Regions from separate parts of the Alteromonas sp. ABV2_168 genome, predicted to be linked through region 2. Evidence: predicted binding sites of a transcription regulator. Region 2 holds the regulator's gene; the other holds the start of a gene.
What was found. Region 2 encodes NrdR, which represses ribonucleotide reductase genes. Its sites were predicted from a motif close to AAACACNANATNTNGTGTTT; they were not measured.
Positions count from the first base shown of each region.

Region 1 (11,495 bases), on a different contig from region 2:
CAAAATATGGAAATGTCCCGTTAGCTTCAGATGAAGAACACTCACTTGAAGAGATTACCAATGCTCACTGGAGATATTCGTCACTTCAGTTTTTTCCCCAAACAGCGATTAAGGCGGACACGTCGTTACAAAATTTCCGGATGTGCCCGCGTCGCATCTACGTAGATATAGAGGAAACCTGTACGGTCTGCAGCAGGCTTTTCATCTTCTTCGCAAGAGAACAACAATACTGGTTTGAACATTTAAAGTTTTATGTGGACTCACATTGCCGCGAGTGTTTTGAGTGCCGGCAAGTGTCCAAAAGAACTAAATCCATGCAAGCGCATTATCAACTTCTCAGAGAGACTGCTGACCGGACTCCTGAGCAGGATGCGGAACTTGAAGACATTGCCCTGGCGCTGTATCAGCTTGGTATTATTAAAGACGAAAAGTTACTCCGCGTTGGTAAGTGAAGTGGCACAAATTCTGTGCTTATAACCAAACAGCGTTTCCTTAATCTGACGTCGCCGTTTCAATCAGCAAAACATACATTTAAAACGCTTTCTTACCGACGAGAAATCGCGGAAAATAGAGGCTTTCCACTCCTGATCGGGCCCGTTGGTCTGATTTACTAATACAGGGAACCGCCATGCCTAAGGCAAGTGAAATTAAAAAGAATAACACCATCATTTTTGACGGTAAGACATGTATTGTCAGAGATATTGACCGTTCTGTACCACAGGGCCGTGCAGGCGGCAGCATTTATCGTATGCGTATGTACGATGTGGTAAGCGGTGCAAAATATGATGAAACATTTAAGGATTCTGACATGCTGGAAATGGCTGATTTAGTGCGCCGTCCAGCAATGTTCTCTTACATCGACGGCGATGAATATGTATTCATGGATAAAGAAGATTACACACCTTACCATCTGAATAAAGACAGTATTGCTGATGAAGCTTTGTTCATTAACGAAGAAACTGACGGTATTCAGGTTCTGGTTGTAAGCGAAGTGCCGGTAGCGCTTGATTTACCCATGAGTGTTGAACTGGAAGTGGTAGAAACGGACCCTTCCATTAAGGGAGCCTCTGCGACGTCCCGTACCAAACCCGCTACTCTGTCTACCGGTCTGGTTGTTCAGGTGCCGGAGTACATCAGTACCGGCGAGTGGATCAAAATCAACACCGAAGAACGTAAGTTTCAGAGCCGTGCCGATAAGCACTGACAGCATACGGTTCAGTAGCCATAAAAGTCAGGTGGCTGTTGTTACCTTGTAATATTGTGTTATTTTTAACCAGTCCTGCAGGTATTGATTGCCCACAGGATTAACATCAGTACACACTCAACTGCGTAAAAGGAAAGACATATGAAAATGACAAAACAACTCTCATCATTACTATGCATTGGTCTGTTTACCTGCGTGCTTGGCGCATGTAGCGAAGAAAAACAGGAACAGGCTGAAGACTCAATGACTAAAGCAAAAAGTGCCGCCAGCAGTGCATTTGATGATGCAAAAAATGCAGCATCTGATGTGGCAGATAAGACAGAGGAATTTGCTGAAGATGCAGCAGATAAGGCGGAAGACTGGACAGACGGTGCCAAAGATAAAGCTGAAGAGTGGGCCGACGATGCCGGTAATGCTATTGAAGACGGCTGTGAAAAAATGAAAGATAAAATGGATCTGGAAGATAAGGATTGCTAAAGATTCATTCCTGATAATGCGTTAAGTCAGGTAAGTTAAAGCGGAACATCTATTTTGATGTTTGTTACCGGCTTACAGCAACAGGGCAGTATTTCATCGTCGTCAATAAAGGCGAGGGGGTCTGTGGTATATTCCACCGACCCTTCTATCAATTTAGTCCGGCAGGCTCCGCAGAATCCGTCGCGGCAATGATAATGACAAGCGACACCTGCGGATTCTAAAGATTCCAGCAGTGTTTTATCCGGTACGGCATCAACACACCCCGTATCGACAATATCGATACGAAGTGTGGATTCAGGCTTTCCCATTAACGGGGAAGGTAGGAATTACAATTCAAAATCGGCGAAGTCATCTTCGCTGACTGAAGAGTCAATCTGACCAACCAGATAGGAACTGATCTCTGATTCCTGAGGCGCAACCTGTACATTATCTGAGTTCAGGTAGTTGTTCATCCACGGCAGTGGATTACTTTTCACTTCGTATGGTGCGTCAAAGCCAATAGCGGTCATACGCTGATTCGCGATGTATTCCACGTACTGACACAGAATTTCCTTATTCATACCGATCATTGAGCCGTTCTTGAACAGGTAATCAGCCCATTCCTTCTCCTGCTCAACAGCGCTGATGAAGATCTGGCGTGCCTCTTCATGGCACTCTGCAGCGATTTCTGCCATCTCAGGATCGTCCTTGCCTCTGGCCCACAAGTTCAGCACGTGCTGAGTAGAGGACAGGTGCAGGTTTTCATCACGGGCAATCAGACGGATAATTTTCGCATTACCTTCCATCAGCTCACGCTCAGCAAAGGCAAATGTGCAGGCAAAGGACACATAGAAGCGGACCGCTTCCAGGGCATTGACTGAATTCATGCACAAGTACATTTTCTTCTTCAGAACACGCATGTTCACTTCGTACACTTCGCCGTCGACGGTATGAACGCCTTCACCTTGTGTCTGCCACAACTGTGTGTGGAAAATCAGATCATCGTAGTATTTAGAAATATCAGCAGCACGGCGCTTGATTTGCTCGTTAACCACGATGTCTTCAAAAATTGCACTCGGATCGGAAAACAGGTTACGAAGAATATGAGTGTAAGAACGGGAGTGAATCGTCTCAAAGAAAGACCAGGTTTCAATCCAGGTTTCCAGCTCCGGTAATGACACGATGGGCAGGAATGCAATATTCGGACTGCGGCCCTGAACGGAATCCAGCAAGGTTTGATATTTCAGGTTAGAAATAAAAATATGCTGCTCAGGCTCTGTGAGTTTCTGGAAGTCTACACGGTCACGCGTAACGTCAACTTCTTCCGGTCGCCAGAAGAAACTGATTTGTTTTTCAATGAGTTTTTCGAAAATGCTGTGCTTCTGCTGATCGTAACGGGCTACGTTAACAGGGTTACCGAAAAACATTGGCTCGACGAGAGGATTGACGCTTTGTTGATTAAACGTTGTGTATTTCATAACTGCGATAGTACTCAGAACAGATTTATCAGTTAAAAACGGAAGAAACCAGGGCAAGCCCTGGTTTATCGTTAAATTTTACATGCACCGCCGGCACAGTCGTCGTCTTCTTCAATCACAGCAGTTTGCGCCTGTGCTTGAGGTTTCGCCTGGCCTTGTTTGACTTCCATTGAGCTGGTGTCGGTGTTGCCGTCACGGGTGTTATGATAATACAGTGTTTTCACACCCAGCTTGTAAGAGGTCAGCAGATCTTTGAGCAGCAACTTCATCGGTACCTTACCGCTTTCATATTTGCCCGGATCGTAACTGGTGTTAGCAGAAATAGTCTGGTCAATGAATTTCTGCATAATACCAACCAGTTGCAGGTAACCGTCATTGGACGGAATATCCCACAGCAGTTCATAGGCATCTTTCAGATTTTCATATTCAGGAACAACTTGCTTCAGTACACCATCTTTACTGGATTTAATGCTGATATGACCACGGGGCGGCTCGATACCATTGGTTGCATTTGAAATCTGCGAAGACGTTTCAGACGGCATCAGCGCAGACAGCGTAGAATTACGTAGTCCGTGCTCCATCATTTCAGCGCGCAGGCCTTCCCAGTCCATGTGTAAGGGTTCATTACAAATGGCGTCCAAATCTTTTTTGTAGGTATCGATAGGCAGAATACCTTTAGAGTAGGTGGTCTCATTAAATTTAGGACACGCACCTTTCTCTTTTGCCAGATTCACAGACGCTTTCAATAAATGATACTGCATCGCTTCAAACGTACGGTGAATAAGCGGGTTTGCGCTGAAGTCAGAGTACTTCACGCCGTTCTTCGCAAGATAATAAGCGAAGTTGATAACACCTATACCCAGCGTACGACGATTCATAGTGGCATGGTATGCCGCCGGAACAGGGTAATCCTGATAGTCGAGCAGGCTGTCCAGTGCACGCACAGCAAGGTCGGATAATTCTTCGAATTCATCCAGAGATTTAATCGCGCCTAAGTTAAATGCTGACAGCGTACACAGTGCGATTTCGCCGTTTTCGTCGTTTACGTGCTCCAACGGCTTGGTCGGCAGCGCGATTTCAAGACACAGGTTGCTCTGACGGACAGGGGCAATAGCCGGGTCAAACGGGCTGTGAGTATTACAGTGGTCAACGTTTTGCAGGTAGATACGGCCGGTTGAAGCACGCTCCTGCATAAACAAACTGAACAGTTCCATGGCTTTAATTTGCTTCTTACGAATGGAGTCATCCTGTTCATATTTCACATACAGCTCTTCGAACTTGTTCTGATCAGCAAAGAAAGCATCGTACAGACCGGGTACATCAGACGGGCTGAACAGTGTGATGTAGCCGTCTTTCATCATACGCTGATACATCAGCTTGTTGAATTGCACGCCGTAGTCGAGATGACGTACGCGGTTTTCTTCAACACCACGGTTATTTTTCAATACCAGCAGTGATTCAACTTCCATGTGCCACAGCGGGTAGAACAACGTCGCTGCACCACCACGAACACCGCCCTGAGAGCAGCTTTTCACCGCAGTCTGGAAGTACTTGTAGAAAGGAATACAACCTGTGTGGAAAGCTTCACCACCACGGATTGGACTACCCAGTGCACGAATGCGACCAGCGTTTACACCAATACCGGCGCGCTGACTCACGTATTTTACGATGGCGCTGGCGGTGGCGTTGATAGAATCCAGACTATCACCGGTTTCAATCAGTACGCATGAGCTGAACTGACGGGTAGGGGTGCGCACACCGGACATAATCGGTGTAGGCAGAGAAATCTTGAATGTCGATGTTGCATCGTAAAAACGGCGGACATAATCAAGACGGGCTTCTTTCGGGTAGTCAGCGAACAGACAGGCGGCTACCAGAACATACAGGAACTGGGCACTTTCATAGATGTCGCCGGTAACACGGTTTTGTACCAGATACTTACCTTCAAGCTGCTTAACAGCAGCATAACTGAAGGTCATATCACGCCAGTGATCGATGAAATCATCCATCGCCTCAAATTCAGCCTGGGTGTAGTCAGACAACAGGTGCTCGTCATACTTACCCTGTTCAACCATCTTTTTAACATGATCAAACAATTTAGGCGGCTCAAACTGACCATATGCTTTTTTACGCAGGTGGAAGATAGCCAGACGGGCTGCAAGATACTGATAATCAGGCGCATCTGTTGAAATAAGATCGGCTGCAGACTTGATCAATGTCTCGTGGATTTCGCCGGTCTTGATACCATCGTAAAATTGGATCTGAGCTTTGATTTCTACCTGAGAAACAGAAACGTTATTTAACCCTTCTGCTGCCCACGTGATCACTTTATGGATCTTATCTAACTCAATGACTTCTTTTTCGCCATTGCGTTTAGTGACATACAAGTTGTTGTTCATTTGTACTGGCCGTTAGTTTGTTAGCGCATGAAGCAAGGGTTGGCACCCTTTTCATCTTTATAAAATTGAATTTGCTAAGCCTTGAAAGCTTGATCCAGCAGAGATCCCTTACTGCCTGGCGGGATCCCGTGTTTTTGTACTACTTTATTGTTCTAAAACACCCGTCGGACAAGACACAAGATAGTGAGGTTTGCGTGGTTTTGCAACCCAATATCTGGTGGTTTATCCAGCGATCAAAACGGTGCCTGAAAAAGGTTAGTGGTAACTCACCTATGAGCGGCATGATTAAGCCAAATCAGACAGATGCAACCATTTTTTACTTTTTTTGATCGCCGGTTAAAAAGTTTTAATCGCTCAAAGCGGGTTGGTTACAAATACGACATATAGCGTAATATTTATTCTTAAATACTATATATAGTGTTTACTGTAGGGTTTTTTGCGTATGGACGATATAGTTCACATCGATGTTTTTGTCCGATAAGTAGAACTGGCGGCTTAGCGGATCCATATGCAGACCTGTGGTGTTTCTGGCAAACAGATCAACCTTATCGGTCATTGCCATTAATTCTGAAGGCTTAATGAAACGGGCATGCTGATGCGTGCCTTTTGGTACCAGCTTGAGGATATATTCGGCACCAACGATGCCCATCAGCCAGGATTTCACATTTCTGTTTAAAGTAGACAGAAATACATGACCACCGGGCTTAACCAGCCTGGCGCAGGCAGCGATGATCGATGCCGGATCGGGAACGTGCTCGAGCATTTCCATACACGTCACCACATCGAACTCTCCGGGTCTTTGTTCTGCAAAGTCTTCTGCAGAAACACACTGATAATCGACTTTTACACCGGATTCGAGACCATGAAGTTTAGCAACCTCTAAAGAAGCAGACGCCAAATCAATACCGGTAACATCAGCACCCAGTTTAGCCATGGATTCTGCAAGAATGCCGCCGCCACAACCAATATCCAGCACTTTCTTTTCAAACAGACCATCACAGTGCTGCTGCACAAAATCAAGTCTTAACGGGTTGATTAAGTGCAGGGGTTTGAATTCACTTTCGGTATCCCACCAACGGGAGGCCAGTTCACTGAATTTGGCAATTTCTTGTTCATCGACATTCGACATACTGGTGCTCGTATTATCAGATAGAGGAGATTGATTTTGATAAATACGATACATGATCAAAGCAGTAAAAGGGACGATTTGTGTATTAAAGTGGATTAATTGCGTGAAAAGTAATCGGTTGGTAATAACAGCCCCATTTGCGGGTATTAAGCGCTACATAAATCTGTCATCCGGTGATACACTCAATGATTACTTGTAAAACCCATAATAAGAAAGCGCTGTTCTTAGCTGCATTTAAAAGTGCGTGACATTGGATACGCTTGAACTTGAATCAAGGGACATAGCAGTTTATGACTGATAACGCTAAAGAAATTCTCCCCATAAATATCGAGGAAGAGCTTAAAAACTCCTACCTTGATTATGCGATGAGCGTTATTGTCGGGCGAGCATTGCCTGACGTAAGGGACGGCCTCAAGCCGGTTCACCGCCGCGTACTCTTCGCGATGAACGAACTCAAAAACGACTTCAATAAACCGTATAAGAAATCCGCCCGTGTGGTGGGTGATGTTATCGGTAAATATCACCCTCATGGTGACAGTGCGGTGTACGACACCATCGTACGTATGGCGCAGCCATTCTCTTTACGCTACATGCTGGTAGACGGGCAGGGGAACTTCGGTTCTGTGGACGGCGACTCTGCCGCGGCCATGCGTTATACCGAAGTACGTATGGCTAAAATTGCCCATGAGTTACTGGCGGATCTTGATAAAGAAACCGTAGATTTCGTACCTAACTATGACGGTACAGAGCAAATTCCTGAGGTTTTACCTACTAAGGTACCAAACCTGCTGGTAAACGGCTCCTCCGGTATTGCCGTTGGTATGGCAACAAACATTCCGCCCCACAACCTCACTGAAGTGGTCAACGGCTGTATCGCAATGATAGAGAATCCTGCCGTTACCATTGAAGAGCTGATGCAGCATATTCCGGGTCCGGATTTCCCTACTGCGGCGATGATCAGTGGTCGTAAGGGTATTGATGATGCTTACCGTACCGGTCGTGGCAAAATCTATCTGCGTGCCAAAGCAGAAATCGAAACCGACAGTAATGGTAAAGAAACCATCATTGTTAATGAGATCCCTTATCAGGTAAACAAAGCCCGCCTGATTGAAAAGATCGCTGAACTGGTAAAAGAAAAACGTATCGAAGGTATTTCTGCCCTGCGTGATGAGTCTGACAAAGACGGTATGCGCATTGTTGTTGAAGTAAAACGCAACGAGTCGGCGGAAGTACTGCTTAACCACCTGTATGCCAATACCCAGCTACAAACAGTATTCGGTATTAATATGGTGGCACTGGATAACGGTCAGCCTAAAGTATTCAACCTTAAAGAAATGCTTGAGGCGTTTATCCTTCACCGTCGTGAAGTGGTTACCCGCCGTACGGTATACGAACTGCGTAAAGCGCGGGATCGTGCCCATATCCTCGAAGGTCTTGCCATCGCACTGACCAATATCGATCCTATCATTGAGCTTATCAAAGCTTCGCCGAGTCCGTCTGAAGCAAAGAAAGCTTTGGTTGCGCAGGGCTGGAAACTGGGTGATGTTGCCGACATGCTTGAGCGTGCCGGTGATGATGCGGCCCGTCCGGACTGGCTGACGCCGGAATTTGGTATCCGTGACGGCAAGTACTACCTGACAGAACAACAGGCACAGGCCATCCTTGATCTGCGTCTTCACAAACTGACTGGTCTTGAGCACGAAAAGATCCTTGATGAGTACAAAGAGTTACTCGCTATCATCGCTGAATTGCTGCACATTCTGCGTAGCCCTGAGCGTCTGATGGAAGTGATTCGCGAAGAGCTCGAAAAAGTTCGTGATGAGTTTGGTGATGAACGTCGCACAGAGATCACGGCTGCAAGTCATGACATTGATATTGAAGATTTGATTGAGCAGGAAGACGTTGTTGTGACGCTGTCCCGTGAAGGCTATGTGAAATATCAGAAACTGACTGAATATGAAGCACAGCGTCGTGGTGGTAAAGGTAAGTCAGCGACGAAGATGAAAGATGAAGATTTCATTGAGCGTCTGCTGGTTGCGAATACCCACGACCACATCCTGTGTTTCTCTACCCGTGGCCGTCTGTACTGGTTGAAGGTTTATCAGTTACCATTTGCCAGCCGGAACGCCCGTGGTAAACCGATTGTGAATATTCTGCCGCTGGAAAATGACGAGCGGATCACTGCCATTCTGCCTATCAAAGAATTTGAAGAAGGCAAGTTTGTACTCATGGCGACAGCCAACGGTACGGTGAAAAAGACTGATTTGAGTCTGTACTCCAGACCGCGCTCCAGTGGTATTATTGCCGTTAACCTTAATGAAGGCGATGAACTGATTGGCGTATCAATCACCCACGGTGATGACGACATCATGCTGTTCTCTGACGAAGGTAAAGTGGTTCGTTTTAACGAAAAACTGCGCGACTCAGAAACAGGTGAAGTAAAACGTGATCCGGAAACCGGTGAAGAGTTGCAGGCTCTGCGTCCTATGGGCAGAACAGCAACGGGTGTTCGCGGTATTAAACTGCAGGAAGGTCAGCGTGTGGTATCTCTGATTGTTCCCCGCGGTGACGGCGCCATCCTTACTGCAACTGAAAACGGTTATGGTAAACGTACGCCCCTTGAAGATTACCCGGCTAAGAGTCGTGCGACTCAGGGCGTGGTGTCTATCAAAGTGTCAGAACGTAACGGTAAAGTTGTCGGCGCTGTACAGGTTGATGAAACCGACGAAATCATGCTTATCAGCAACATGGGCACACTGGTACGTACCCGTGTCGGTGAAGTGTCTACGGTTGGCCGTAACACCCAGGGTGTACGTCTGATCAGAACTGCTGATGATGAGAAAGTAGTAGGTCTTCAACGTATCGAAGAAGTGATCGACGAAGAACTTGAACTGGAAGAAGGCGGGGAAAACACCGCTGAAGAAGCATCTGCTAACAATGATGCCGCTGTCTCAGACAGCGATAAGCCAACGACAGAAGAATAAGCCGGCGCGCTGTTAACTGCAGCGCGTTTTAACTCTTATTCAACAAGCGGCTTTTGCCGCTTGTTGTGTTTACAGGTGTTGAAATAATCTATGAGTAATGTATTTAACTTCAGTGCTGGACCCGCAATGTTACCTGCAGAGGTCATGCAGCAGGCACAGGCGGAATTTCTGAACTGGCGTGATTCAGGCTGTTCTGTCATGGAAGTCAGCCATCGAGGCAAAGATTTTATTGAAGTTGCCGCTACCGCAGAGCAGGACCTGCGCGACTTACTGGCCGTACCGGACAATTACAAAGTACTTTTTGCCCATGGTGGCGGCCGCGGACAGTTTGCCTCTGTGCCGCTGAACATCTCTCAAACCGGTGACACATCTTTGCACATGGTTACCGGCTCCTGGTCGAAAGGGGCCGTTGCTGAGGCATCTAAATACAACAATGCCAAAGTGATTGGTGAAACCATCGAGATTGACGGACTGAAATCAGTCGCAAGAGTCAATGCCGGCGATGTTGACCAGAATGCGGCTTACCTGCATTTTTGCCCCAATGAAACCGTTGATGGTATTGCTTTTGACTGGTTACCTGAGGCAGGTAAGGTACCGCTGGTATCTGATATGTCTTCTTGTATTTTGTCGCAACCACTGGATGTGGCTGCACACGGTATTATTTATGCCGGCGCACAAAAAAATATCGGTCCTTCCGGTTTATCGGTATTAATTGTTCGCGACGACCTTATCGGTAAAGCGCGTAAAGAAACCCCGTCCATTTTCGATTTTGAATTGATGGCTAATCACGATTCAATGTATAACACACCGCCCACTTTCTCATGGTATCTGGCGGGTCTCGTGTTCAAATGGTTGAAGAACAATGGTGGCCTGAGTGCCATGCAAAAACGCAACGATGAGAAAGCAGCGTTACTTTACAGTGCTATCGATAACAGTGATTTCTACTCAAACCCGGTGCATCCTGACAACCGTTCTAAAATGAATGCGCCTTTCCATCTGGCAGATGACGGCTTGAATCAGGCATTTTTAGAACAAGCTGAAGCTGCCGGACTGAAAGCGTTGAAAGGGCACCGCTCTGTGGGCGGGATGCGCGCCAGTATCTACAACGCAATGCCGGTTGAAGGTGTTGTGGCACTGGTTGAATTTATGCAGCAATTTGAAAAGCAAAACGGGTGAGTCAGTGGAGCAGTTAACATTACAACCAATTTCCCGTGTAGACGGAGAAGTCAACGTACCGGGGTCTAAGAGTTTATCTAACCGTGCTCTGTTACTTGCAGCGCTGGCAAAAGGTGAGACAACACTGACTAATTTGCTGGACAGTGATGATATCCGCCACATGCTGGTCGCCCTGGAAAAGCTGGGTGTGACTTACACACTGAGTGAAGATAAGACTGAATGTACGGTTACCGGTATTGGCGGAAAATTCAACGTTGCCGGTGAAACCGAATTATTTCTTGGCAATGCAGGAACGGCAATGCGCCCGTTGTGTGCTGTCCTTGCTGCCAGTGATGTGCTGGTTACACTGACCGGCGAACCACGTATGGAAGAGCGTCCAATCGGCGATCTGGTTAATGCCTTGCTGGAAGCCGGTGCTGATGTCACATATCTTAAAAATACCGGTTATCCGCCGCTTAAAATTGCCGGTAAACCGTTGTCGGCAAAAGAAGTTAGCGTGGATGGAAGCGTATCCAGTCAGTTCCTGACCGCAATATTAATGGCTGCGCCGTTATTCGTTTCTGATACGCTGATAAAAATTAAGGGTGAGCTGGTTTCTAAACCCTATATCGATATTACGCTGGATACCATGGCCAAATTCGGTATTGTCGTCACTAACAATGACTACAC
Region 1 is NZ_JBSWYQ010000005.1:258,551-270,045, forward strand. Features, by position in the region: gene ACXAH4_RS10250 (zinc-ribbon domain containing protein) at 1-452, shown strand, start outside; gene efpL (elongation factor P-like protein EfpL) at 629-1,204, shown strand; gene ACXAH4_RS10260 (hypothetical protein) at 1,346-1,681, shown strand; gene yfaE (class I ribonucleotide reductase maintenance protein YfaE) at 1,717-1,989, opposite strand; gene nrdB (class Ia ribonucleoside-diphosphate reductase subunit beta) at 2,008-3,138, opposite strand; gene nrdA (class 1a ribonucleoside-diphosphate reductase subunit alpha) at 3,210-5,537, opposite strand; gene ubiG (bifunctional 2-polyprenyl-6-hydroxyphenol methylase/3-demethylubiquinol 3-O-methyltransferase UbiG) at 5,959-6,666, opposite strand; gene gyrA (DNA topoisomerase (ATP-hydrolyzing) subunit A) at 6,957-9,650, shown strand; gene serC (3-phosphoserine/phosphohydroxythreonine transaminase) at 9,741-10,826, shown strand; gene aroA (3-phosphoshikimate 1-carboxyvinyltransferase) at 10,831-11,495, shown strand, end outside.
Region 1: nrdA (class 1a ribonucleoside-diphosphate reductase subunit alpha) is a predicted target of NrdR. The motif match lies at 5,741-5,760, and genes of this name have one in related genera.

Region 2 (11,495 bases):
GGTGGCAGGGACAATGCAGCGAATGCAAATCCTGGAACACCATTTCAGAGTTTGTGGTTTCCCCTGCTAAAACAGCAAAGGCCGGATTCAGCGGTTACGCCGGTCAGACGAATGCCCGTATAGAACCTCTTAATGCCATCGATCTGGAAGCATTACCCAGATTCAGCTCCGGCTTCAAAGAGCTGGACCGGGTACTTGGCGGTGGCATTGTACCCGGCGCGGCTATGTTAATAGGCGGTTCACCCGGTGCCGGTAAAAGTACACTGTTACTGCAGGTGATGTGTCAGTTAGCCAAAGAACGCAGCGCGCTTTACGTTACCGGTGAAGAGTCGTTGCAACAGGTGGCCATGCGCGCTCAAAGATTAGGGTTGCCCACTGATAAGCTGATGATGCTGGCAGAAACCAATGTGGAGACTATCTGCGAACTGGCACTGACACAACAGCCTAAAATTATGGTTATTGATTCGATTCAGGTAATGAATGTAGCTGATGTACAGTCAGCTCCCGGCAGTGTATCGCAGGTGAGGGAAAGTGCCGCTTATCTGACCCGTTTTGCGAAACAACATCATATCGCCATGTTTATCGTTGGCCACGTAACGAAAGACGGCAATCTGGCCGGCCCGAAAGTCCTTGAGCACTGTATCGACTGTTCAATGATGCTGGAAGGTGAGAGTGACGGGCGCTTCAGAACATTACGCAGTCATAAGAACCGTTTCGGTGCTGTTAATGAGCTTGGCGTTTTCGGCATGACGGAAAGAGGTCTTAAAGAAGTTAGCAATCCTTCCGCTATTTTCCTCAGCCGGGGGGAAAATCAGGCGCCGGGTTCAAGTGTGATGGTAGTCTGGGAGGGCACCAGACCGTTGCTGGTAGAGATTCAGGCGCTGGTGGACTATTCGCAGATGGCTAATCCCCGCCGGATTGCAGTTGGTCTGGAACAAAACCGGCTCGCCATGTTACTGGCAGTGTTGCACCGTCACGGTAATGTACAGATGAACGATCAGGACGTATTTGTTAACGTGGTGGGTGGTGTAAAAATTTCAGAAACCAGTGCTGACTTAGCCTTATTGCTGGCGATGGTCAGCAGTTTCCGCAATCGTGCTTTACCAAAAGATTTGATTGTATTTGGTGAGGTGGGTCTGGCCGGTGAAATCAGACCGGTACCGAACGGCAGTGAGCGGATCACAGAAGCCGCCAAGCACGGTTTTAAACGGGCTATCGTACCCAAATCCAATGCGCCCAAACTGCCGGTAGCCGGATTGCAGGTCGTGCCGGTGAGTCAATTGTCAGAAGCGCTGGATGCACTCAGCTAAGCATTCAGTTGCCGGGATAGACTGCATTGAGCAGGGCGTCCATGTCTTTTTCGCTTAGCGCATCGTCGCCGCTGTTCAGGTTGATCAGGCGGCGCAGTTCGGCGAGACATTCCACATCGATGTGATCAACTTTACAGCCGATATAAATGACGCCGGCTTTTTGCGGAGACTGGCGGTAAAGCTGGATCAGATACAGTGTCATTAACGGACTGTCGGGATTTGCTTTAAACATCACTGTGTAAGGGTCGTGACTGTCGAAGGGCAACATGTCCAACATGGCTTCTGCAGCGCTGAGGCGCAGGCCCTGCAGTGATACATCCTCAACAGTAACAGGTATGCTGTTACCGTGGAGACTGAGCTCTCCCGGTACCTTTAAATCTACACGCTGAAACTGTCGTTTATCCACAATTGTTCTTCCTGATAACTTACCCCTTAATTATTAGTGTAAACAACGGGGTAAGGTCAACCTGATCGTTCAAATTAATCCTGTGAAAGCCGGAAAATTAATCAACCAGATAGTAAAAGCCCCGCAAATGCGGGGCCTGTGTATTACTTCTTCGCCATACGCTTATATTTCAGGCGGTGCGGCTCTACCACATCCTGTCCGAAGTTTTCTTTCAGCCAGGTTTCGTAGTCGGTGTAGTTTCCTTCAAAGAAGTTAACTTTACCTTCATCGCGGTAGTCAATGATATGCGTGGCTACGCGGTCGAGGAACCAGCGATCGTGCGAGATAACCATGGCACAGCCCGGGAATTCCAATAAGGCATTTTCCAGTGCACGCAGGGTTTCAACGTCCAGGTCGTTGGTCGGTTCATCGAGCAGCAACACGTTGCCGCCGGCTTTCAGCAGTTTGGCCAGGTGAACACGGTTGCGCTCACCACCGGACAGATCGCCGATGAACTTTTGCTGGTCGCTGCCACGGAAGTTAAAGCGGCTGCAGTAAGCGCGGCTGTTAATTTCAAAGTTACCGATGCGGATAATGTCAGAATCGTCAGAGATTTCTTTCCACACTGTATTCTTGTCATTCATGTGGTCGCGGAACTGCTCCACACTGGCAAGATGAACGGTATCACCAATAACCACTTCACCTTCGTCCGGCTGCTCCTGACCTGAGATCATTTTGAACAGGGTAGATTTACCCGCACCGTTAGGACCGATAATACCGACGATAGCGCCTTTCGGTACTACGAAGTCCATATCATCGATAAGTACACGGTCACCGTAAGCTTTCTTCAGGTGCTTCACTTCAATGACTTTATCGCCCAGGCGCTCACCCGGTGGAATGAACAGCTCATTGGTTTCATTACGTTTCTGGTAATCAGACGTGGACATTTCTTCGAAGCGGGCCATACGTGCTTTCGATTTAGCATGACGGCCTTTCGGGTTCGAGCGCACCCATTCCAGTTCCTGTTTCATGGATTTCACGCGGGCATTTTCAGTGCGTTCTTCCTGGGCAAGACGGGCTTCTTTCTGTTCCAGCCAGGATGAATAGTTACCTTCCCACGGAATACCGTGACCACGGTCGAGTTCCAGGATCCAGCCGGCAACGTTATCAAGGAAATAACGGTCGTGGGTAATGGCTACCACAGTACCTTCATAGTCGTGAAGGAAGCGTTCCAGCCAGGCAACAGATTCTGCGTCCAGGTGGTTAGTCGGTTCGTCAAGCAGCAGCATATCCGGCTTCTCAAGCAGCAGGCGACACAATGCTACACGGCGGCGTTCACCACCGGACAGTTTGGAAACATCGGCGTCCCATGGCGGCAGACGCAGGGCATCCGCAGCACGTTCCAGGGCGTTGTCCAGGTTATGACCGTCCTTCGCCTGAATAATCGCTTCCAGCTCACCTTGTTCCTTTGCCAGCGCATCAAAATCGGCGTCTGCTTCGGCGTAGGCGGCATACACTTCATCAAGACGGGTAAGGGCGTGTTTTACATCAGCAACCGCTTCTTCGATGTTGCCGCGTACGTCTTTGGACTCGTCCAGCTTAGGTTCCTGTGGCAGGTAACCAATGTTGATACCCGGCTGCGGGCGGGCTTCACCTTCTATTTCGGTGTCCACGCCGGCCATGATGCGGAGCAGGGTAGATTTACCCGCACCGTTAAGACCCAGAACACCGATTTTGGCGCCAGGGAAAAAGCTCAGAGAGATATCTTTTAAAATATGACGGTTGGGTGGCACAATTTTGCCAACCCTGTGCATGGAATATACGTATTGTGATGACATGTTCCGAACAGTGTCCTTGCTTCAATATAAGTAAATGATATGCCATCTATTGTACTCGCTTTGTCCTCAATCTGACCAGTAAAGCCAGCAGTGATTTTCAATAATGGGTTAATTTTGAACGTTTACATGGCGGATGGCAGGAAATTAATGGTGAGGGTCAGGACGAATCCGGGATTTTGCATTACCATACACACAGGAAATTGACTAACAGGTTAAGCTATGACGGCACACGCAAAACGCACATACACTTTAACTGAGCTGGCTGACCACGTGGGTGGCAGTGTGGCGGGTGATGAAGCCCGTATCAACGAAACAAAGCTGAGTGGTGTGGGCACTCTGGCCGGGTCCAAAGGCCACCAGATTTCATTTCTGACCAACGTAAAATATAAGTCGCAACTGGCTGATACGGCCGCCGGAGCGGTGATTTTGAATGAGAAAATGCTGGACGACTGTCCGGTTCCCGCGCTGGTTCACAGTAATCCCCACGCAGCCTTTGCCCGCATAGCCCAGTTGTTCGACACCACCCCGGAGGTGGCATCCGGTATCGCTGAAACAGCGGTTGTGGCTTCTTCTGCTACGCTGGGAACCAATGTGTCGCTGGGTCACAATGTCATTGTTGAAGATAATGTCATGCTGGGTGATAACGTCAGAATCGGCGCAAATACCGTGATTGGAAAAGGCACGAAAATTGGTGAGGGTTCGACCATTTATCCCAACGTCACCGTGTATCACGATATTGTGATTGGTAAGCGGGTGACTATTCACAGCCAGACCGTTATTGGAGCGGCAGGTTTTGGATACGCAAACGACAAAGGAACATGGCTGCCCATTCCGCAAACCGGCAGTGTACAGATTGGCGATGATTCACAAATTGGTGCTTCAAGCAGCATCGACCGTGGCGCAATGGAAGATACCATCATCGGTAAGAATGTGATTATCGATAACCAGGTACAGGTAGGACATAACTGTATCATTGGTGATCACTCCTGTATTTGCGGCGCTACAGGCATTGCTGGCAGTTGTCATATCGGCAAATACGTCATACTTGGCGGAGGCTGTGGTGTGAATGGACATATCAGCATTTGCGACAATGTGCAGGTAACCGGTTATACCATGATTGTGCAGGATATTACCGAGTCCGGCGTTTATTCATCCGGTCAGCCGGCCATGAAAAACCGCGACTGGCGTAAAGTGACTGTACGGACCCGTCAGATCGATGATCTCTTTAACCGTGTGAAAGCGCTGGAAAAAGGTTAAATCTTTCTGAATTGTAATTAAACGTTATATATGGCCGCAGGCCGCGGCGTATAAGCGGTAGGGCAGTGTTAAGAAATGCTGCCGCTGCGGATATAAACGAAACGGGCATAAAGCAGTATACATGCGGCTTAAAATGACTAAAATATGCCCCTCATTTTTTAGCTGTCCATAAAACGCAGAGTAAGGAGCCTTCATGTTACCTCGCGATATGACTATTGCGGATTACGATCCGGAACTGGCAGATGCCATGGCCAAAGAAGCTGAGCGTCAGGAGCATCACATTGAGCTCATCGCATCAGAAAACTATTGCAGTCCACGTGTCATGGAGGCGCAAGGCTCTCAGTTAACGAATAAGTACGCAGAAGGTTATCCCGGCAAGCGTTACTATGGTGGTTGTGAGCATGTAGACGTGGTAGAGCAACTGGCGATTGACCGTGCTAAGCAACTGTTTGGTGCTGAGTACGCCAACGTTCAGCCCCATGCAGGCTCTCAGGCCAACGCTGCTGCGTTTATGGCTCTAATTAATGCCGGTGATACTGTTCTGGGTATGAGTCTGTCTGAAGGCGGTCACTTAACTCACGGTTCTCACGTAAACTTCTCAGGTAAAACCTACAACGCGGTACAGTATGGTCTGAATGAAGAAACCGGCGAAATCGATTACGAGCAGGTTGAAGCACTGGCCTTAGAGCACAAGCCTAAGATGATTATCGGTGGTTTCTCTGCTTATTCAAAAGTGGTTGACTGGGCCCGTTTCCGTGAAATCGCAGATAAAGTAGGTGCGTACCTGCTGGTCGACATGGCACACGTTGCCGGTCTGATTGCTGCCGGTGTTTATCCGAGCCCGCTGCCTCATGCACACGTAGTGACTACCACGACTCACAAAACCCTTGCGGGTCCACGTAGTGGTCTGATCCTGTCTGCCTGTGGCGACGAAGACATCTACAAGAAGCTGAACAGCTCTGTATTCCCGGGCAACCAGGGTGGTCCACTGTGTCACGTTATTGCAGCTAAAGCGGTAGCGTTCAAAGAAGCCCTTCAGCCTGAATTTAAAGAATATCAGCAGCAAGTTGTGAAAAACGCAAAAGCCATGGTTGAAGTGGTGCTGGAGCGTGGTTACGACGTAGTGTCAGGCGGTACTGAAAACCACCTGTTCCTGCTGGATCTGATTAAGAAAGATATCACAGGTAAAGACGCTGATGCCGCGCTTGGCCGTGCAAACATCACTGTAAACAAAAACTCTGTACCAAAAGATCCACGTTCACCGTTCGTGACCAGTGGTCTGCGTATCGGTAGTCCGGCGATTACCCGTCGTGGCTTCAAAGAAGAGCAGGCGAAACAGGTTGCGACCTGGATCTGCGACATTCTGGACAACATGGGTGATGAAAGTGTTGTTGAGCGTGTTAAAGGTGAAGTTGTTGAACTGTGTAAAGCGTTCCCGGTTTACGGGTAAGCCGCTTTATCGGTATGAAATTTCCCGCTCTTAGTCAGTAAGAGTTTATGCCGTCAGAGCAGCCTGTGCTGCCTGGCGGCTTTGTTGTTAAAAGGACCTGCTATGTTTTGCCCGTTTTGTTCGGCACAGGAAACCAAGGTTATCGATTCCCGTCTGGTGGCAGAAGGGCATCAGGTACGTCGCCGTCGCGAATGTGTTATCTGTCACGAGCGCTTTACTACCTTTGAAAGTGCTGAATTAGTGATGCCGAGAGTCATTAAACGGGATGGTTCGAGAGAGCCGTTCAATGAAGATAAGCTGCGCGCCGGCTTGCAGCGGGCACTGGAAAAGCGCCCTGTGAGCACGGAGAAAGTGGAAGAAGTGATTTTGTCGCTGAAATCTGCATTGCGTGCTACCGGTGAGCGGGAAGTCTCCAGTGAATTCCTTGGTAATCTGATTATGGATGCACTGAAGGTGCTGGACAAAGTCGCTTATGTACGGTTTGCGTCAGTGTACCGCTCATTTGAAGATATTCGTGAGTTTGGTGAGGAAATTGCCCGTTTAGGAGACTGATAACCGCCATGAAAACCACGTCAGCTGTTTCCATTTCTCAGGACTACGCCTGGATGGCGAAAGCCATCAGACTGGCTACGCAGGGTCAGTTCACCACATCTCCGAATCCCCGTGTCGGTTGTATTATTCTTGACAGTAACGGCGACTTAGCCGGACAGGGTTACCATATTCAGGCCGGCACTCCCCACGCGGAAGTACATGCTCTTCGTGAAGCGGGCGATAAGGCCCGTGGCGGTACGGCTTATGTCACACTTGAGCCCTGCAGTCATTTCGGACGAACGCCTCCTTGTGCCGATGCTTTAGTGGAGGCTGGTGTCAGCAGAGTGGTTATCGCCATGACTGATCCGAACCCTCAGGTGAGCGGCCGTGGCATAAAAAAACTTCAGGATGCCGGCATTGATGTGGTGTCTGATATTCTGGCGGCCGAATCGGCAGCATTGAACCCCGGTTTTATCAAACGCATGGTATCAGGCAAACCGCGGGTAACGGTAAAACTGGGTATCAGTCTTGATGGCAAAATCGCGTTGTCTAACGGCGTCAGTCAATGGATCACCAGTCCCGAATCCCGTCGCGATGTGCAATTACACCGTGCTGCAAGTTGTGCCATTCTAACCGGCAGTGGCACTGCACTGGCCGACAATCCGTCTTTGCTGGTCAGGGAAAATGAAGCCAATTTTTCTGATTATCCTGTTTCGCCGGTAAGGCAGCCGCTCAGGGTCGTGATAGACAGCCACAACCGGTTACCGGACGATCTGCAAGTATTCACAGACGGACACAAAACCCTGCGGGTAACCGGTCAGCCAGTTGCGCCGCAAACCAGTGTCCCTGCACTAGCCGTCTCCATGCGTGGCAATTACATAGACCTGTCTCAGCTCATGGAGAAGCTGGGGGAGCGGCAAATTAATGATGTGTGGGTGGAAGCCGGCCCGGGTCTTGCCGGTGCATTGTTTACTGCCGGTGAAGTTGACCGGCTTGTGGTGTATCAGGCGTCCAAACTGTTAGGTGACAAAGCACAAAGCATGCTCACGCTGGATGAATTTGTGTCGCTGGATGAAACGCCGGTACTGTCACTGACTGACGTACGGCAAACCGGCCCTGATATCCGCTTGTCATACGATATAATTAAGTAACGCTTTTGTAGAGGGTATACGATGTTTACCGGAATTATTCAGGCCCTGGGGACGATTCAGTCTCTTGATCACCGGGGCGAAGACATCAAGCTGACTGTGTCGTCGGAAAAGCTGGATATGTCTGATGTGGCCCTTGGCGACAGTATTGCCACAAACGGCGTCTGTCTCACAGTAACCGACTTCGGTACAGATTATTATTGTGCTGACGTGTCAGCCGAAACCATCCGTTACACCGGTTTTGCCAATTATAAGCCCGGCAGTACCGTGAATCTGGAAAAAGCCATGCGCCCCACAGATCGTTTTGGTGGTCATATTGTATCCGGCCATGTGGATGGCGTTGGTGAAGTCAAAAAGATTGTTAAACACAGTACTTACATTGAAATCTGGATTTCTGCCCCCACTGAGTTAGCAAAGTATATTGCCCATAAAGGCAGTATCACGGTGGACGGCGTCAGCCTGACTGTGAATGAGGTGGATGGCAATGAGTTTATGTTGTGGATCATCCCTCACACCCTGCAGGAAACGGTTATCGGCACGTATAAAGCCGGCAGTCGGGTCAATCTGGAAGTAGACGTGGTTGCCCGCTATCTGGAACGCCTGATGATGGGTGATAAGGCAGCAGAAAAGACCACCAAAAAAGACATTAGTATGGCCTTCCTGGCCGAAAATGGTTTTCTTAGAAAATAACCCTACATAAGTGAAATTATGGCACTCAACACCACAGCTGAAATAATTGAAGATATCCGTCAGGGTAAAATGGTTATCCTGATGGACGATGAAGATCGCGAGAATGAAGGCGATATCATCATGGCCGCTGAGCATGTGACGCCGGAAGCGATTAACTTTATGGTTACTCATGCCCGCGGACTGGTATGCCTGCCCATGACGCAGGAGCGCTGTGAACGTTTGAATTTACCGCTGATGGTAGATAAAAACGGCGCACAATTTCATACCGCCTTTACCGTTTCCATTGAAGCAGCACGTGGCGTAACCACCGGTATTTCTGCTGCAGACCGCGCGACCACGATTCTGGCCGCGGTAGGTAAAGATGCTAAAGCAACTGACATTGTGCAGCCGGGCCACATTTTTCCGTTAATTGCTAAAGAAGGCGGTGTGCTGAATCGTGCAGGTCATACCGAAGCAAGCGTCGATCTTGCCCGCCTTGGTGGCTGTGAGCCAGCTGCTGTTATTGTCGAGATCCTCAATGAAGACGGCACCATGGCCCGTCGTCCTGAGCTCGAAAAATTCGCCGAAAAATACGATATAAAAATCGGCACAATTGCGGATCTGATTGAATATCGCAATCTGAACGAAACCACAATAGAGAAAGTTGCCCAGTGCAGCCTGCCTACGGAATATGGTGAGTTCGAACTGCATACCTTTAAAGATGTTATCGATAATCAGATTCACTTTGCGCTGAAGAAAGGTGACATTGACCCGGAAACACCTACACTTGTGCGTGTTCACTTGCATAATACGCTTAGTGATTTACTGGGTTCTACCCGCGCGATAAACCGTACCATGACTTTACCTGATGCCATGAAGCGCATTGCAGACGAGGGTGGTGTGCTGGTGGTGCTGGGTAAAGAAGAAGACCTGGAAGGGCAGGTCAGACAATTTGCTGCAGAAGACCGTGGTGAAAAGCCGGAAGGAAAAACCTGGACCGGTTCATCACGTACCGTAGGTGTTGGCAGCCAGATTCTGGCGACCATGGGCGTTAAAAAAATGCGTTTGCTCAGCAAGCCGGTCAAATACCATGCGCTGTCCGGCTTCGGACTGGATGTGGTGGAATACATTCATAATTAGTTCCCGTGTAATTCGTGAACATTCGATTTAGTTTGCGCGCAGTTATGCTATACTGCGCGCCGTTTTTTCATAGGGGTGGAATACCATGCAGGTAATTGAAGGTAATATTCGCGCGACAGGCAAGAAATTCGCGATTGTTGTGTCACGTTTCAACAGTTTTGTTGTAGAAAGCTTGCTTGAAGGTGCGCTGGATACGTTAGAGCGTCACGGTGAAGTCAGCGACAATGACATCACCCTGGTTCGCGTACCGGGTGCATATGAATTACCTGTAGCAGCGAAAAAACTGGCAGAAAAAGGCCAGTTCGATGCGATTATCGCTTTAGGTGCGGTGATCCGCGGTGGTACGCCTCACTTTGATTTTGTTGCCGGTGAGTGTAACAAAGGTCTGGCCCAAGTATCACTGGAGTATGGTATTCCGGTCTCTTTCGGTGTTATCACCACAGATTCTATCGAACAGGCTATTGAGCGTTCCGGTACCAAAGCGGGGAACAAAGGTGCAGAAGCTGCACTGGGTGCCCTTGAGATGGTGAACGTTGTTTCAGCGCTTAACGATCTTTAACCGGGGGTTACGTGAAAGTATCCGCACGTCATAAAGCCAGAGAACTTGCCCTTCAGGGTGTTTATTCATGGCAAATGAGCAAGAACGATATCGCCCAGGTGGAGTTATCACTTGCGACCAGTAACGATATGCAGAAAGTCGACATGGTGTATTTCCAGGCCATGTTGCGCGGTGTTGCGGAAAATGCAGAAGCATTAGACGTAAAAATTAAGCCATACCTTGGCCGTTTACCGGAAGAACTGGATCCTATCGAAAAAGCGATTCTGCGTATTGCTACCTATGAATTAACTGAGCGCATGGACGTGCCTTATCGTGTAATTATTAACGAAGCCATTGAACTTGCTAAATCTTTTGGTGCCGAAGAAAGCCATAAGTTTATCAATGGTGCGTTAGATAAAGCGGTGAAGACGTTACGTCAGCACGAGCGTTAACAGCGATCTATTTACGTACCTGTACGTAATGACACGACGACACTGAATTAACCGGTAAAACGTGAAAGAATTTGATCTTATTGGCCGTTACTTTGCAAATGGCGGCCATCAACGAAAAGACGTAATCGTCGGCATCGGTGATGACTGTGCCGTTACGTCTGTTCCTGCAAATCAGCAGCTCGCCATTACCACTGATACACTGGTGTCCGGCGTGCATTTCCTTAAAGATGCGCCTGCCAGATCCGTTGCCTATAAAGCAGTTGCTGTTAATCTCAGTGATCTCGCCGCAATGGGTGCAGAGCCAGCCTGGATTTCTCTTTCCCTGTCTATGTCTCATGTGGACGAGGCCTGGATGGAAGAATTTGCCAGTGGCCTGTATGAGCTCACCAGATACTATTCTGTGCAGCTCATTGGCGGTGACACGGTACGCGGTCCTCTGGCGATGACTATCACTGCGCAGGGTTTTATTCCCCCCGAAGCAGCGTTGAAGCGCAGCACGGCGAGACCCGGCGACTGGATATATGTGACCGGCACTACCGGTGATGCCGGCGCTGGTCTGGATATTCTCAAAGGGTCACGTGAAGCCAAAGAGGAAGACAGGGAGTTTCTGGTTAAACGTCATTTGTATCCCACTCCGCGAGTAGCTGTCGGAGCGGCGCTGCGACGCATTGCCTCTTCCTGTATAGATGTGTCAGACGGCCTGCTGGCTGATTTAAATCACATTCTGAAAGCATCAAATTGCGGTGCAACTGTACACGTAGACCGCTTACCCGTGTC
Region 2 is NZ_JBSWYQ010000007.1:24,686-36,180, reverse strand. Features, by position in the region: gene radA (DNA repair protein RadA) at 1-1,310, shown strand, start outside; gene ACXAH4_RS11850 (PilZ domain-containing protein) at 1,315-1,716, opposite strand; gene ettA (energy-dependent translational throttle protein EttA) at 1,860-3,533, opposite strand; gene lpxD (UDP-3-O-(3-hydroxymyristoyl)glucosamine N-acyltransferase) at 3,753-4,790, shown strand; gene glyA (serine hydroxymethyltransferase) at 4,984-6,240, shown strand; gene nrdR (transcriptional regulator NrdR) at 6,343-6,792, shown strand; gene ribD (bifunctional diaminohydroxyphosphoribosylaminopyrimidine deaminase/5-amino-6-(5-phosphoribosylamino)uracil reductase RibD) at 6,801-7,922, shown strand; gene ACXAH4_RS11820 (riboflavin synthase) at 7,944-8,609, shown strand; gene ribBA (bifunctional 3,4-dihydroxy-2-butanone-4-phosphate synthase/GTP cyclohydrolase II) at 8,628-9,728, shown strand; gene ribH (6,7-dimethyl-8-ribityllumazine synthase) at 9,814-10,287, shown strand; gene nusB (transcription antitermination factor NusB) at 10,299-10,718, shown strand; gene thiL (thiamine-phosphate kinase) at 10,780-11,495, shown strand, end outside.